Pseudovibrio sp. Tun.PSC04-5.I4: one gene and its partner. The protein of the gene in region 1 binds, or shares a complex with, the protein of each later gene. Links are inferred from orthologs where the notes say so. Each region holds a gene or a part of one and is shown in the gene's direction. Other genes may lie near its edges.

Evidence for each region.
Region 2: the proteins of BLS62_RS13325 (region 1) and pnp are in contact, whole or in part, in a cryo-EM structure (PDB 9QH0), measured with the Escherichia coli proteins. The link is inferred for Pseudovibrio sp. Tun.PSC04-5.I4 from one-to-one orthologs.

Annotation. Positions count from the first base shown.
Region 1 is NZ_FNLB01000006.1:1,783,019-1,788,333, forward strand. The notes cover bases 40-3,490. They hold BLS62_RS13325 (Rne/Rng family ribonuclease), read left to right. Parts: upstream 40-395; coding sequence 396-3,290; downstream 3,291-3,490. Other genes in these bases: BLS62_RS13330 (pyridoxal phosphate-dependent aminotransferase), read right to left, coding at 3,357-3,490. In the rest of the region: more of BLS62_RS13330, read right to left, coding at 3,491-4,505; BLS62_RS13335 (M48 family metalloprotease), read left to right, coding at 4,686-5,315. UniProt on the Escherichia coli protein: Endoribonuclease that plays a central role in RNA processing and decay. Required for the maturation of 5S and 16S rRNAs and the majority of tRNAs. Also involved in the degradation of most mRNAs.
Region 2 is NZ_FNLB01000006.1:2,825,217-2,829,698, reverse strand. Bases 1,521-4,437 are described here. They hold pnp (polyribonucleotide nucleotidyltransferase), read left to right. Parts: upstream 1,521-1,868; coding sequence 1,869-4,007; downstream 4,008-4,437. Other genes in these bases: BLS62_RS18445 (DMT family transporter), read right to left, coding at 4,083-4,437; rpsO (30S ribosomal protein S15), read left to right, coding at 1,521-1,547. In the rest of the region: tRNA pseudouridine(55) synthase TruB, read left to right, coding at 1-922; more of rpsO, read left to right, coding at 1,278-1,520; more of BLS62_RS18445, read right to left, coding at 4,438-4,482. UniProt on the Escherichia coli protein: Involved in mRNA degradation. Catalyzes the phosphorolysis of single-stranded polyribonucleotides processively in the 3'- to 5'-direction. Also involved, along with RNase II, in tRNA processing.

The DNA of each region.
Region 1 (5,315 bases):
GTTTACGGCGGGTTGTGAACAGATTTTCTGTTGCTTTGGATAAACATTTTATCCCCGAAATACCGGAGAGATAAAACAGTCTGGCGCAGGTACTGAAGTTTACAAAGGAAGCCTTGTGAGCAAGAGTTTCCAGTTTGAAAGCATACCGCCTCACGGCGGCCAAGAGAGATCATTAAAGGCGAACGGTTTGTCAAAGCTACGCGCAAATACAAATGAACACTTAGTAAGAAGCGGTGCGCCGACGTGTCTGTCGGCCCCTTCTTATCGTGTTCATGCGCGTCACCGCCTCGTTTTTTCTACCAACAACATACACAACAAGTCGACCAACCTGACGATGTTTACATCTCAGCGCCACTCGCGCCGTCTTCAGGGTTTGGTCCTAAGGAAATCACTAGATGGCAAACAAGATGCTGATAGATGCGACCCACCCGGAGGAAACCCGGGTTACGGTCGTGCGTGGGAATCGGGTTGAGGAATTTGATTTTGAGGCAGCTAACAGAAAACAGCTGCGCGGAAACATTTACTTGGCGAAAGTCACAAGAGTAGAACCATCCCTTCAGGCGGCATTCGTCGAATACGGCGGCAACCGACACGGGTTCCTCGCATTCAGCGAAATCCACCCAGACTATTATCAGCTTCCGAAAGAAGATCGCGAAGCACTTGAAGCTCAGCTTGCTGCTGAAGCCGCTTCAAACCAACGTGAGCGTGACCGCAGAGAACGAGAAGAAGCAAAACGCGAAGCTGCGATTCAAAAAGCTGCTGCAGCAAAAGCTGCGGAAGCTTCTGAGGACGTTGTTGCTGAGCTCATTGAGGCAGAAACAAGCGCACTTGAGGCTGAGCACGAAGCTGAAGCACTTGCCAATATGGACGCTCCGTTCCAGGACGACAGCGTCGAAGATATTCAGGAAGACGCTTCAGATGAAGCTACTCCTGCAAAAACTACGGCTGTTAAAACTGTGGCTCCTGCTGTGAAAGCAGAAGCAGTTGCAAACACAGAAGAACCTGACCAGTTTGAAAGCGTGGGAAATGAAGACGCACAGGAAGAACTTCCTGAGCGCCCTCGTCGTCTGCGTGACAACTACAAAATTCAGGAAGTCATTAAACGCCGTCAGCTTCTGCTGGTTCAGGTTGTAAAAGAAGAGCGCGGAAACAAAGGCGCTGCTCTGACCACCTACCTGTCTCTCGCGGGCCGTTATTCTGTTTTGATGCCAAACACAGATCGTGGCGGCGGGATCTCCCGTAAAATCACAAAACCGACTGACCGTAAGCGTCTGAAGCAAGTTGCTGGTGACCTGGATGTGCCGAACGGCATGGGCGTTATCCTGCGCACCGCAGGCGCAAGCAGAACCAAAGCCGAGATCAAGCGTGATTTCGAATACCTTCTGCGCCTTTGGGAAAACGTCAGAGAGCTTACCCTTGATTCTGCAGCCCCTACCCTCGTTTACGAGGAAGGCAGCCTGATCAAACGCTCTATCCGCGATCTGTACAACAAAGACATCGACCAGGTGATGGTTGCTGGCGAAGAAGGCTACCGTGAAGCAAAAGACTTCATGCGTATGCTGATGCCTAGCCATTCCAAGAATGTACAGCCGTACCGCGAAGCCACACCGATCTTTACTCGTTTTGGCGTCGAAGCCCAATTGGATGCAATGTTCTCACCGCAAGTAACTCTAAAATCTGGCGGGTACATTGTCATCAACCAGACCGAAGCTCTGGTCGCGATTGATGTTAACTCCGGTAAAGCAACCCGCGAACAGAACATTGAAGACACCGCTCAGGCCACAAACCTTGAAGCTGCGGAAGAGATCGCTCGCCAACTCCGTCTTCGTGATCTGGCTGGTCTTGTCGTTATCGATTTCATCGATATGGAAGAGAACCGCAACAACCGCGCAGTTGAACGCCGTCTGAAGGAATGCCTCAAGTCTGATCGCGCACGCATTCAGGTTGGTCGCATCTCCCATTTCGGTCTTCTGGAAATGTCTCGTCAGCGTATTCGTACCGGCGTTCTGGAAAGCTCATCCGTTGTATGTCCACACTGTCACGGTTCAGGGATCGTTCGTTCTGTTGAATCAGTTGCGCTACACATCCTCCGCTCATTGGAAGATCAGCTGCTGCGCGGCTCCTCACACAATTTGAGCTTGAACACGCCGAATGAAGTGGCGATGTACATTTTGAACCAGAAACGTCATCATCTGATGGATCTGGAACGGCGCTTTGGTCTAGAGATCACCATCCTTGGTGATGACACCGTGACCGACCTGCACTTTACGCTTGAGCGTGGCGAGCTTGCGACACCAAGCGAACGCACCCAGCCACTATCTGCAACAGTCCAGCCTGATACGATCTACCCTGCTGAAGAGGAAGAAGAAGACGAGATCGAAGAAGTAGAAGACGAGATCGTTGAAAACCAAGCCGAAATTGTAGAGATTGTAGAAGACAAAAAATCAGAAGACGAAGATGATGAGGACGGGAATGACCGTCGCCGTCGCCGTCGTCGTCGTCGTCGCCGGACCAGCAACGACCGCAATGAGACTGAACAGAAAGACGAGCCAGAAGCGACTGAAGAACAGCCAGCTACAGAAGAAGCTGCCTCTGAAGAAACCGTTGCTGAAGGTCCAACTGCAGAAGAGCTGGAAGACGAAGAAGATCGTCGTCGCAAGCGCCGTCGTGGCCGTCGCGGTGGTCGTCGCTCGCGTCGCAGAAATCCTGATGAAGAGAATGCAGAGGGTTCAGACGAATCTGAAGACAATGCAGACGATCAGGAAGCTGAAACGCCAAAAGCTGCTGCTGCGGAGGAAACTCCTGCTGAAGTGACGAAGGCAGAAGCACCTGCTCCAGTTACTCCAAGTGAAACACCTGTAGCAGTTGTTGAGCCTGCACCAGAAAAAACTGCGGCTCCCGCTCCTGAGGTTCAAGTTGAAAAAGCACCTGTAAAAGCTACTCAGCCTGAGAAAAAACAGGAAGAAGCTCCAGCAAAACCTGCTGTAGAAAGCAAGCCGGTTGCTCCGATCGAAGCACCGAAGCCAACCGCTGAACCTGTGAAAGTATCGGCTCCAGAGCCTGTTGCCGAACCTGTAAAAGCTGCCGCTCCAGAACCAAAGAAAGAAGCGCCTGCAACTGTTCAGGATGATGCTGAAGTCATTACTCAAAAAGCTCCAGCCAACCCAGAGACATCAACCAAGCCAGTTGTTACATCACACAAAGTGGTGAAGGGTGAAACTGTTGCGGTCAAAGGTGAAGAAGAATCTCCGCGCCGCACCGGTTGGTGGCAGCGTCGTTCTTTCTTCTAAGACAAGCTGTTTAGAACAATAAAAAGGCCCGCTCATATGAGCGGGCCTTTTTCGTTTCATGACGAACTACTTCAACCAGTGTTTCAAGCGATCAACAGCAAGTTTGACAACATCTTCCTGCCCTGCAAAAGAAAATCGAATAAATTGATGCCCGCGCGTCAGATCAAAATCCGCACCCGGTGTCGCGGCAATGTGTATTTCGGCAAGCATCCGTTGACAAAACTCCATCGAGTCATTGGTCAACTTGGTGACACCAGCGTACACATAAAACGCCCCATCAACCGGCAGCACATCAAAACCAAGTTGCGGAAGGTGCTCCAACAAGATCTCGCGATTGGCCGCATATCCCGCCTTTATCCGCTCGTAATCCTCTGAGGCATCAAAAGCCGCTGCCGCAGTCACTTGCGCCAGCTCAGGCGGCGAGATGTAAAGACTTTGCGCAATCCGCTCAACGGGCCGAACCAGCACCTCGGGTAAAACCATCCAGCCAATACGCCAGCCCGTCATGCAGTAGTACTTGGAGAAGCTATTGACGATAATTGCCTTGTCTGTAAATCGGAGCGCAGTCTCCTCCTCCATATCATAGGCAAGCCCATGATAAATCTCGTCTGAGATAAACCAGAGATCCAGTACGTCACACGCTACAACCAGCTCCTTCAATGCCTGCGGCGACATCATTGTCCCTGTAGGGTTGGCAGGGCTGGCCACCAACACACCCTTCAACGGCTTCTCCCGATGCGCTTTTTCCAGTAACTCCGGCGTCAATGACCAGCGCGTCTCAGGTCCAACCTCAATCTCCACACACTCCAGTCCCAACACCTCAATAATATTGCGATAAGCTGGATATCCGGGAGATGTAATTGCAATCCGATCACCAGGATCGAATCCCGCTAGAAAAGCCAGATTAAATCCAGCTGACGAGCCTGTAGTTGCAAAGATTCGCTCAACAGGAACCTCTAGTCCGAAATTTCGCTGATAGTACCGCGAAATACTCTGCTTTAGCTTAGGAATGCCTTGAGCTTCTGTGTAACCCAATCGCCCTGAAGATAAGTGTTCGTGAGCGACGCGCAATACAGAGTCAGGGATTGGAGCCCCAGGTTGTCCAACTTCCATATGTAAGACGTGCTCACCCGACTGCTCCAATTTATTTGCAGCATTCAACACTTCCATAGCTTGAAAAGGCAGGACCTCACTACGTTTTGATCCAGTTAATATTGACAATCATACCCCCTATTATTTCTTCTTCTGTGCGTCTGTGCTTTACTTTTTTGGGCAATCCTAGCAAATTTGCCTAATAACTGCCTAGGTTGGGTGGTTAAGGCTTATTTGAAAGTCTATGTAGTACTTTAAGTGCGAACCGCTCTGCGCCTGCCAAGCCAATCAAGGGGACTTGACGTGCAAATTAGAAACTGTGCTATGAACCGTGTGTTTCTTCCAATCAAAACACAAGCGAAAACAATCGCGCGCCACTTTCTTGTAACTGCGACCGCACTTTCACTTATTGTACCTAGCGCGGCTATCACGCCAGCTCAAGCTCAACAAAAGAAAGGCCTCCCGCTCGTTCGCGATGCAGAGGCCGAAGATTTGATGCGTGAGTACGCTAAACCAATTTTTCGGGCCGCCGGTCTTCCAGCCGGCCAAGTCGAAATTATCCTCGTCAATGACAAGAGCTTCAATGCGTTTGTTCCAGACAGCCGGAGGATGTTCATCAACCTCGGTGTGATCATGCAAGCGAAAACACCGAGCGAAGTCATCGGCGTTATCGCGCACGAAACCGGTCACATTGCCGGTAATCACCTTGTGCGTATGCGCCAGGCTGCAGCCAACGCACAGATCATGTCGGTCATTGGTATGATTATCGGCGCAGGCGCAATGGCAGCTGGCGCTTCAACGGGCAACAGCTCAATCGCACGTGGCGGCGCAGCTGCTGCCATGGGTGGCGGGGCCCTGGGCCAACGCAGCTTCCTGTCCTATAGGCGCTCAGAAGAATCAGCGGCTGACCAAGCTGCCCTGCGCTATCTTAAC
Region 2 (4,482 bases), 1.0 Mb from region 1 along the record:
TCTGGACAAACCTCTGAACCTGACCTCTAACGATGCGTTGAGTCAGTTGAAGAGAATATTCCATCCTGAGAAGGTTGGACACGCAGGAACGCTTGATCCCCTCGCAACAGGGTGTCTGCCTATTGCTTTCGGAGAAGCAACTAAAACAGTTCCTTATGTCATGGATGGGCGCAAGGTTTATCGTTTTGAGGTAACTTGGGGCACGCAGACCACGACTGATGATGCTGAAGGCGAGCCGGTTAAAACTTCCGACGTTCGTCCGTCGGTTGACGAGATCACTGCGGTTCTATCTGAGTTCTGCGGATCCATCGAGCAGACGCCTCCGATTTTCTCGGCAATCAAAGTGGATGGTAATAGAGCGTACGATCTGGCACGTAGTGGCGAGGACGTAAAGCTTGAGCCGCGTACTATTGAAGTCCACCGCCTTGATCTTATTGAATGCCCTGATGAAAATCGTGCGATCTTTGAAGCTGAGTGTGGGAAAGGGACCTATGTTCGTGCCCTTGCGCGAGATCTGGGTGAGCGTCTCGGAACATGCGGCTGCGTAACGGAACTCCGTAGATTGCTTGTTGGCCCATTTGGTGAAGAGCAAATGGTAACTCTTGACGAGCTGCGTGCCGCAAAAGAAGCGATGAAGGTGGACTGCGAAGAAGGTGAGGAATCTCCTTTCGAAAATCCGCTCGAAAACGCAGCTCTGATGGAAACGATCAAGCCAGTCGAAACAGCACTCTACCAGTTGACTGAGCTCAGAATCACCTCGGACGCCGCAGCGCGTGTGAGACGGGGAAACTCGATTTTGTTAAGGGGCGCGGATGCTCCGATCGGTCCTGAGGAAATCTATGTGGTTTCTGGCGGAAAGCTGATTGCATTCGGCGAGGTCTCCAAAGGAGAGTTCCAACCCAAACGCGTGTTTAATCACTGATGCAAAAAAGCATGAATTGAATACGATGCTCCGACCTACTAAATGATTGGAAAGAGGTGCTTCATTGGGGCACAAATATTCGGATCCAACTTGATACCTATGGTTTCAAAGTAGGTTGGAAAATTGAAATTTGTTACACTAAGATTCCTCTGGTTTTTTGAGGGGTTTTCAGTCATAGTCCCGCCGCCGGGAAGTGTATGCTTCTTCGGTCAATATGTGCTGGCCTGACTTCGCTAGACGACATCTTGGCATTGCCCGAGATCAGTACATTGCTCTGTGAAAGAGCACCGCTCCATTTCGATGGTGTGAATTATATGTGCAGTGAAAACTGCTATGAAAATACAAGGAAAACTCGATGTCGATTACGCTAGAAAAAAAGACTGAACTGATCAAAGAATTTGCGATCAAAGAAGGCGACACTGGTTCCCCGGAAGTACAGGTTGCTATCCTTACACACCGCATTACAGTTCTGACTGAGCACTTCAAGGGCCACAAGAAAGACAACCACTCACGTCGTGGTCTTCTTAAAATGGTTGCACTTCGTCGTAAGCTTCTTGACTACGTCAAGGGCAAAGACGTTGCTCGCTACCAGACCCTTATCGAGCGTCTCGGCATTCGTCGCTAAGACGAAGTTTTTAAAACGCGGCAGCGCAAGCTTGCCGCGTTTTGCTTAAATTACTCATATATCTGTTGAAGTTATGTGAGGTTGTTTTGGAGAAGGCAGTTCTTTTCCAGAATGAAGACAGGCGAATGGGGACCTGGCAGGATTGCCAGAAACTTAAGTGCATTTGAGTTTCTTGTTGTCTTGCCCGCAATCGTTCCGCCTGAAAAGGCACCGCGCACCCCGGTTTTCAGGGTTCATAAATATGCGCGCGTTGTCGGTAAATGACAGCCTCACACTTGATGACGACCATCAAACCGGTGAGGCGAACGTTAGGATAGAGATATGTTTGATATACATCGCGTGGAAGTTGAATGGGGCGGCCGTCCGCTCATCCTTGAAACCGGCAAAGTAGCCCGTCAGGCTGACGGCGCTGTTCTGGCCACATACGGCGAGACCAAAGTTCTTGCGACCGTTGTGTCCGCGAAAACTGCAAAGTCAGGTCAGGATTTCTTCCCACTCACCGTTAATTATCAGGAAAAGGCATACGCTGCTGGCCGCATCCCAGGTGGTTTCTTTAAGCGCGAAGGCCGTCCGTCTGAGCACGAGACCCTGACTTCCCGTCTGATCGACCGTCCGATCCGTCCTCTCTTTGTAGAGGGTTACAAAAACGAAACTCAGGTTGTTCTGACTGTTTTGTCTCACGATCTTGAGAACGCACCAGACATTCTGGCAATGGTTGGCGCATCTGCTGCTCTCACCATCTCCGGCGTGCCATTCATGGGCCCAATTGGTGGTGCGCGTGTTGGTCTCATCAACGGCGAATACGTTCTCAACCCAACAGTTGACCAGATGGAAGAAACCGATCTGGACCTGATTGTTGCAGGTACCAACGACGCAGTGTTGATGGTTGAATCTGAAGCGCAGGAACTGACTGAAGAAGTCATGCTCGGCGCTGTAATGTTCGGTCACCGCGAATTCCAGCCAGTAATTGATGCGATCATTCAGCTCGCAGAAAAAGCTGCAAAGGCTCCTCGCGAACTGAACCTGCCAGATCATTCTGTTCTGTTCGCTAAAGTTCAAGGCCTTGCTGCTGAAGAACTCGGCGCTGCATATTCCATCACTGCAAAGACAGAGCGTAAAGTTGCTGTTGATGCTGTGAAGGCCAAAGTTGTTGCAGCTCTCGTAAACGGCGAAGAAGGTGCTCCTGACGCGACCGTTATCTCCGATCTGTTCAAAAAAGCAGAAGCTTCTATCGTACGTGGCCGTATCCTGGATACCGGCAGCCGTATCGATGGCCGCAATCTGTCTACAGTTCGCTCAATCGTTTCTGAAGTTGGCATGCTGCCACGTGCGCATGGTTCTTCCCTGTTCACACGCGGTGAAACTCAGGCAATGGTTGTTGCAACTCTGGGCACAGGTGAAGACGAGCAGTTCGTTGATAAGCTCGAAGGCACAACTAAATCTGCATTCATGCTGCACTACAACTTCCCTCCTTACTCTGTAGGTGAAGCTGGTCGCATGGGCTCCCCAGGACGTCGTGAAATCGGTCACGGTAAACTGGCATGGCGTGCAGTACGCCCAATGTTGCCTGCTCACCACGATTTCCCATACACACTGCGTGTTGTTTCCGAAATCACTGAGTCCAACGGTTCCTCTTCCATGGCATCTGTTTGTGGCGCATCCCTGTCCCTGATGGACGCTGGTGTTCCGCTTAAAGCGCCTGTAGCTGGCATCGCAATGGGTCTCATCAAGGAAGGCGAGCGCTACGCAGTTCTCTCCGATATCCTTGGCGATGAAGATCACCTCGGCGATATGGACTTTAAAGTTGCTGGTACTGCAGACGGTATCACTGCTCTTCAGATGGACATCAAGATCGACGGTATTACCGAAGAGATCATGACGGCTGCTCTGGAACAGGCTAAAGGCGGCCGCGTTCATATCCTCGACGAAATGTCTAAAGCAATCACAACGGCTCGTTCTGAGCTTGGTGAACATGCCCCACGCATTGAAGTCATCAAGATCCCAGTAGACAAGATCCGTGAAGTTATCGGTTCTGGCGGTAAAGTTATCCGTGAGATCGTTGAAAAGACCGGCGCTAAAGTGAACATCGAAGACGATGGCACCGTTAAGGTGGCTTCTTCTGACGGTAAAGCGATTAAAGCTGCTCTCAACTGGATCAACTCCATCGCTGCTGAGCCAGAAGTTGGCGTAATCTACGAAGGTACTGTTGTTAAGACTGTAGACTTCGGCGCATTCGTAAACTTCTTCGGCGCTCGCGATGGTCTGGTACACATTTCCCAGCTTGCTCCTCGCAAGGTTGGCAAAGTGACTGACGTTGTGAAAGAAGGCGAAAAAGTCTTCGTTAAACTCATGGGCTTCGATGAGCGCGGTAAAGTTCGCCTCTCCATGAAGGTTGTCGACCAGGAAACTGGTAAGGAAGCTCCTCGCGAAGAGGCCGCTCCTGCGCCAGCAAAAGACTAATATTTAGTCGAGTAAATTTAAAAAGGCCGCTTCAGATTGAAGTGGCCTTTTTTTATTGGCGGATCAAAAAGCTCTTTAGTTTTGAGAGGTTAATGTGTCTTTGTCGCTGCTGGCAGGTTGCCGCTGAGTTAAAATATAAACCCCACTCACAACAATAACTGCAGAGCCTACTAGGGTCATCATGTCTGGTCGTTCACCAAATATCACAGCACCTAGAAACAATCCGAATAAGAGGCGGGAATAACGGAACGGGGTAATCACCGAAACCTCACCAGCCCTCATCGCAACAGTAAGTGAGTAATAGGCTCCGACGCCAACGAATGTTGCGATGAAGATTGCAGTGCCGCTTGCAAGGTCAGGCATAATGAAACCACCATTCCAAAGCGCATAAGCCCCACCCGTTGGGATCAATACCGCGAACCCGTAGACACCCAGCTGCATATTGGAAAGCGCTGGAGGTGCTGCTCGTGTTGCC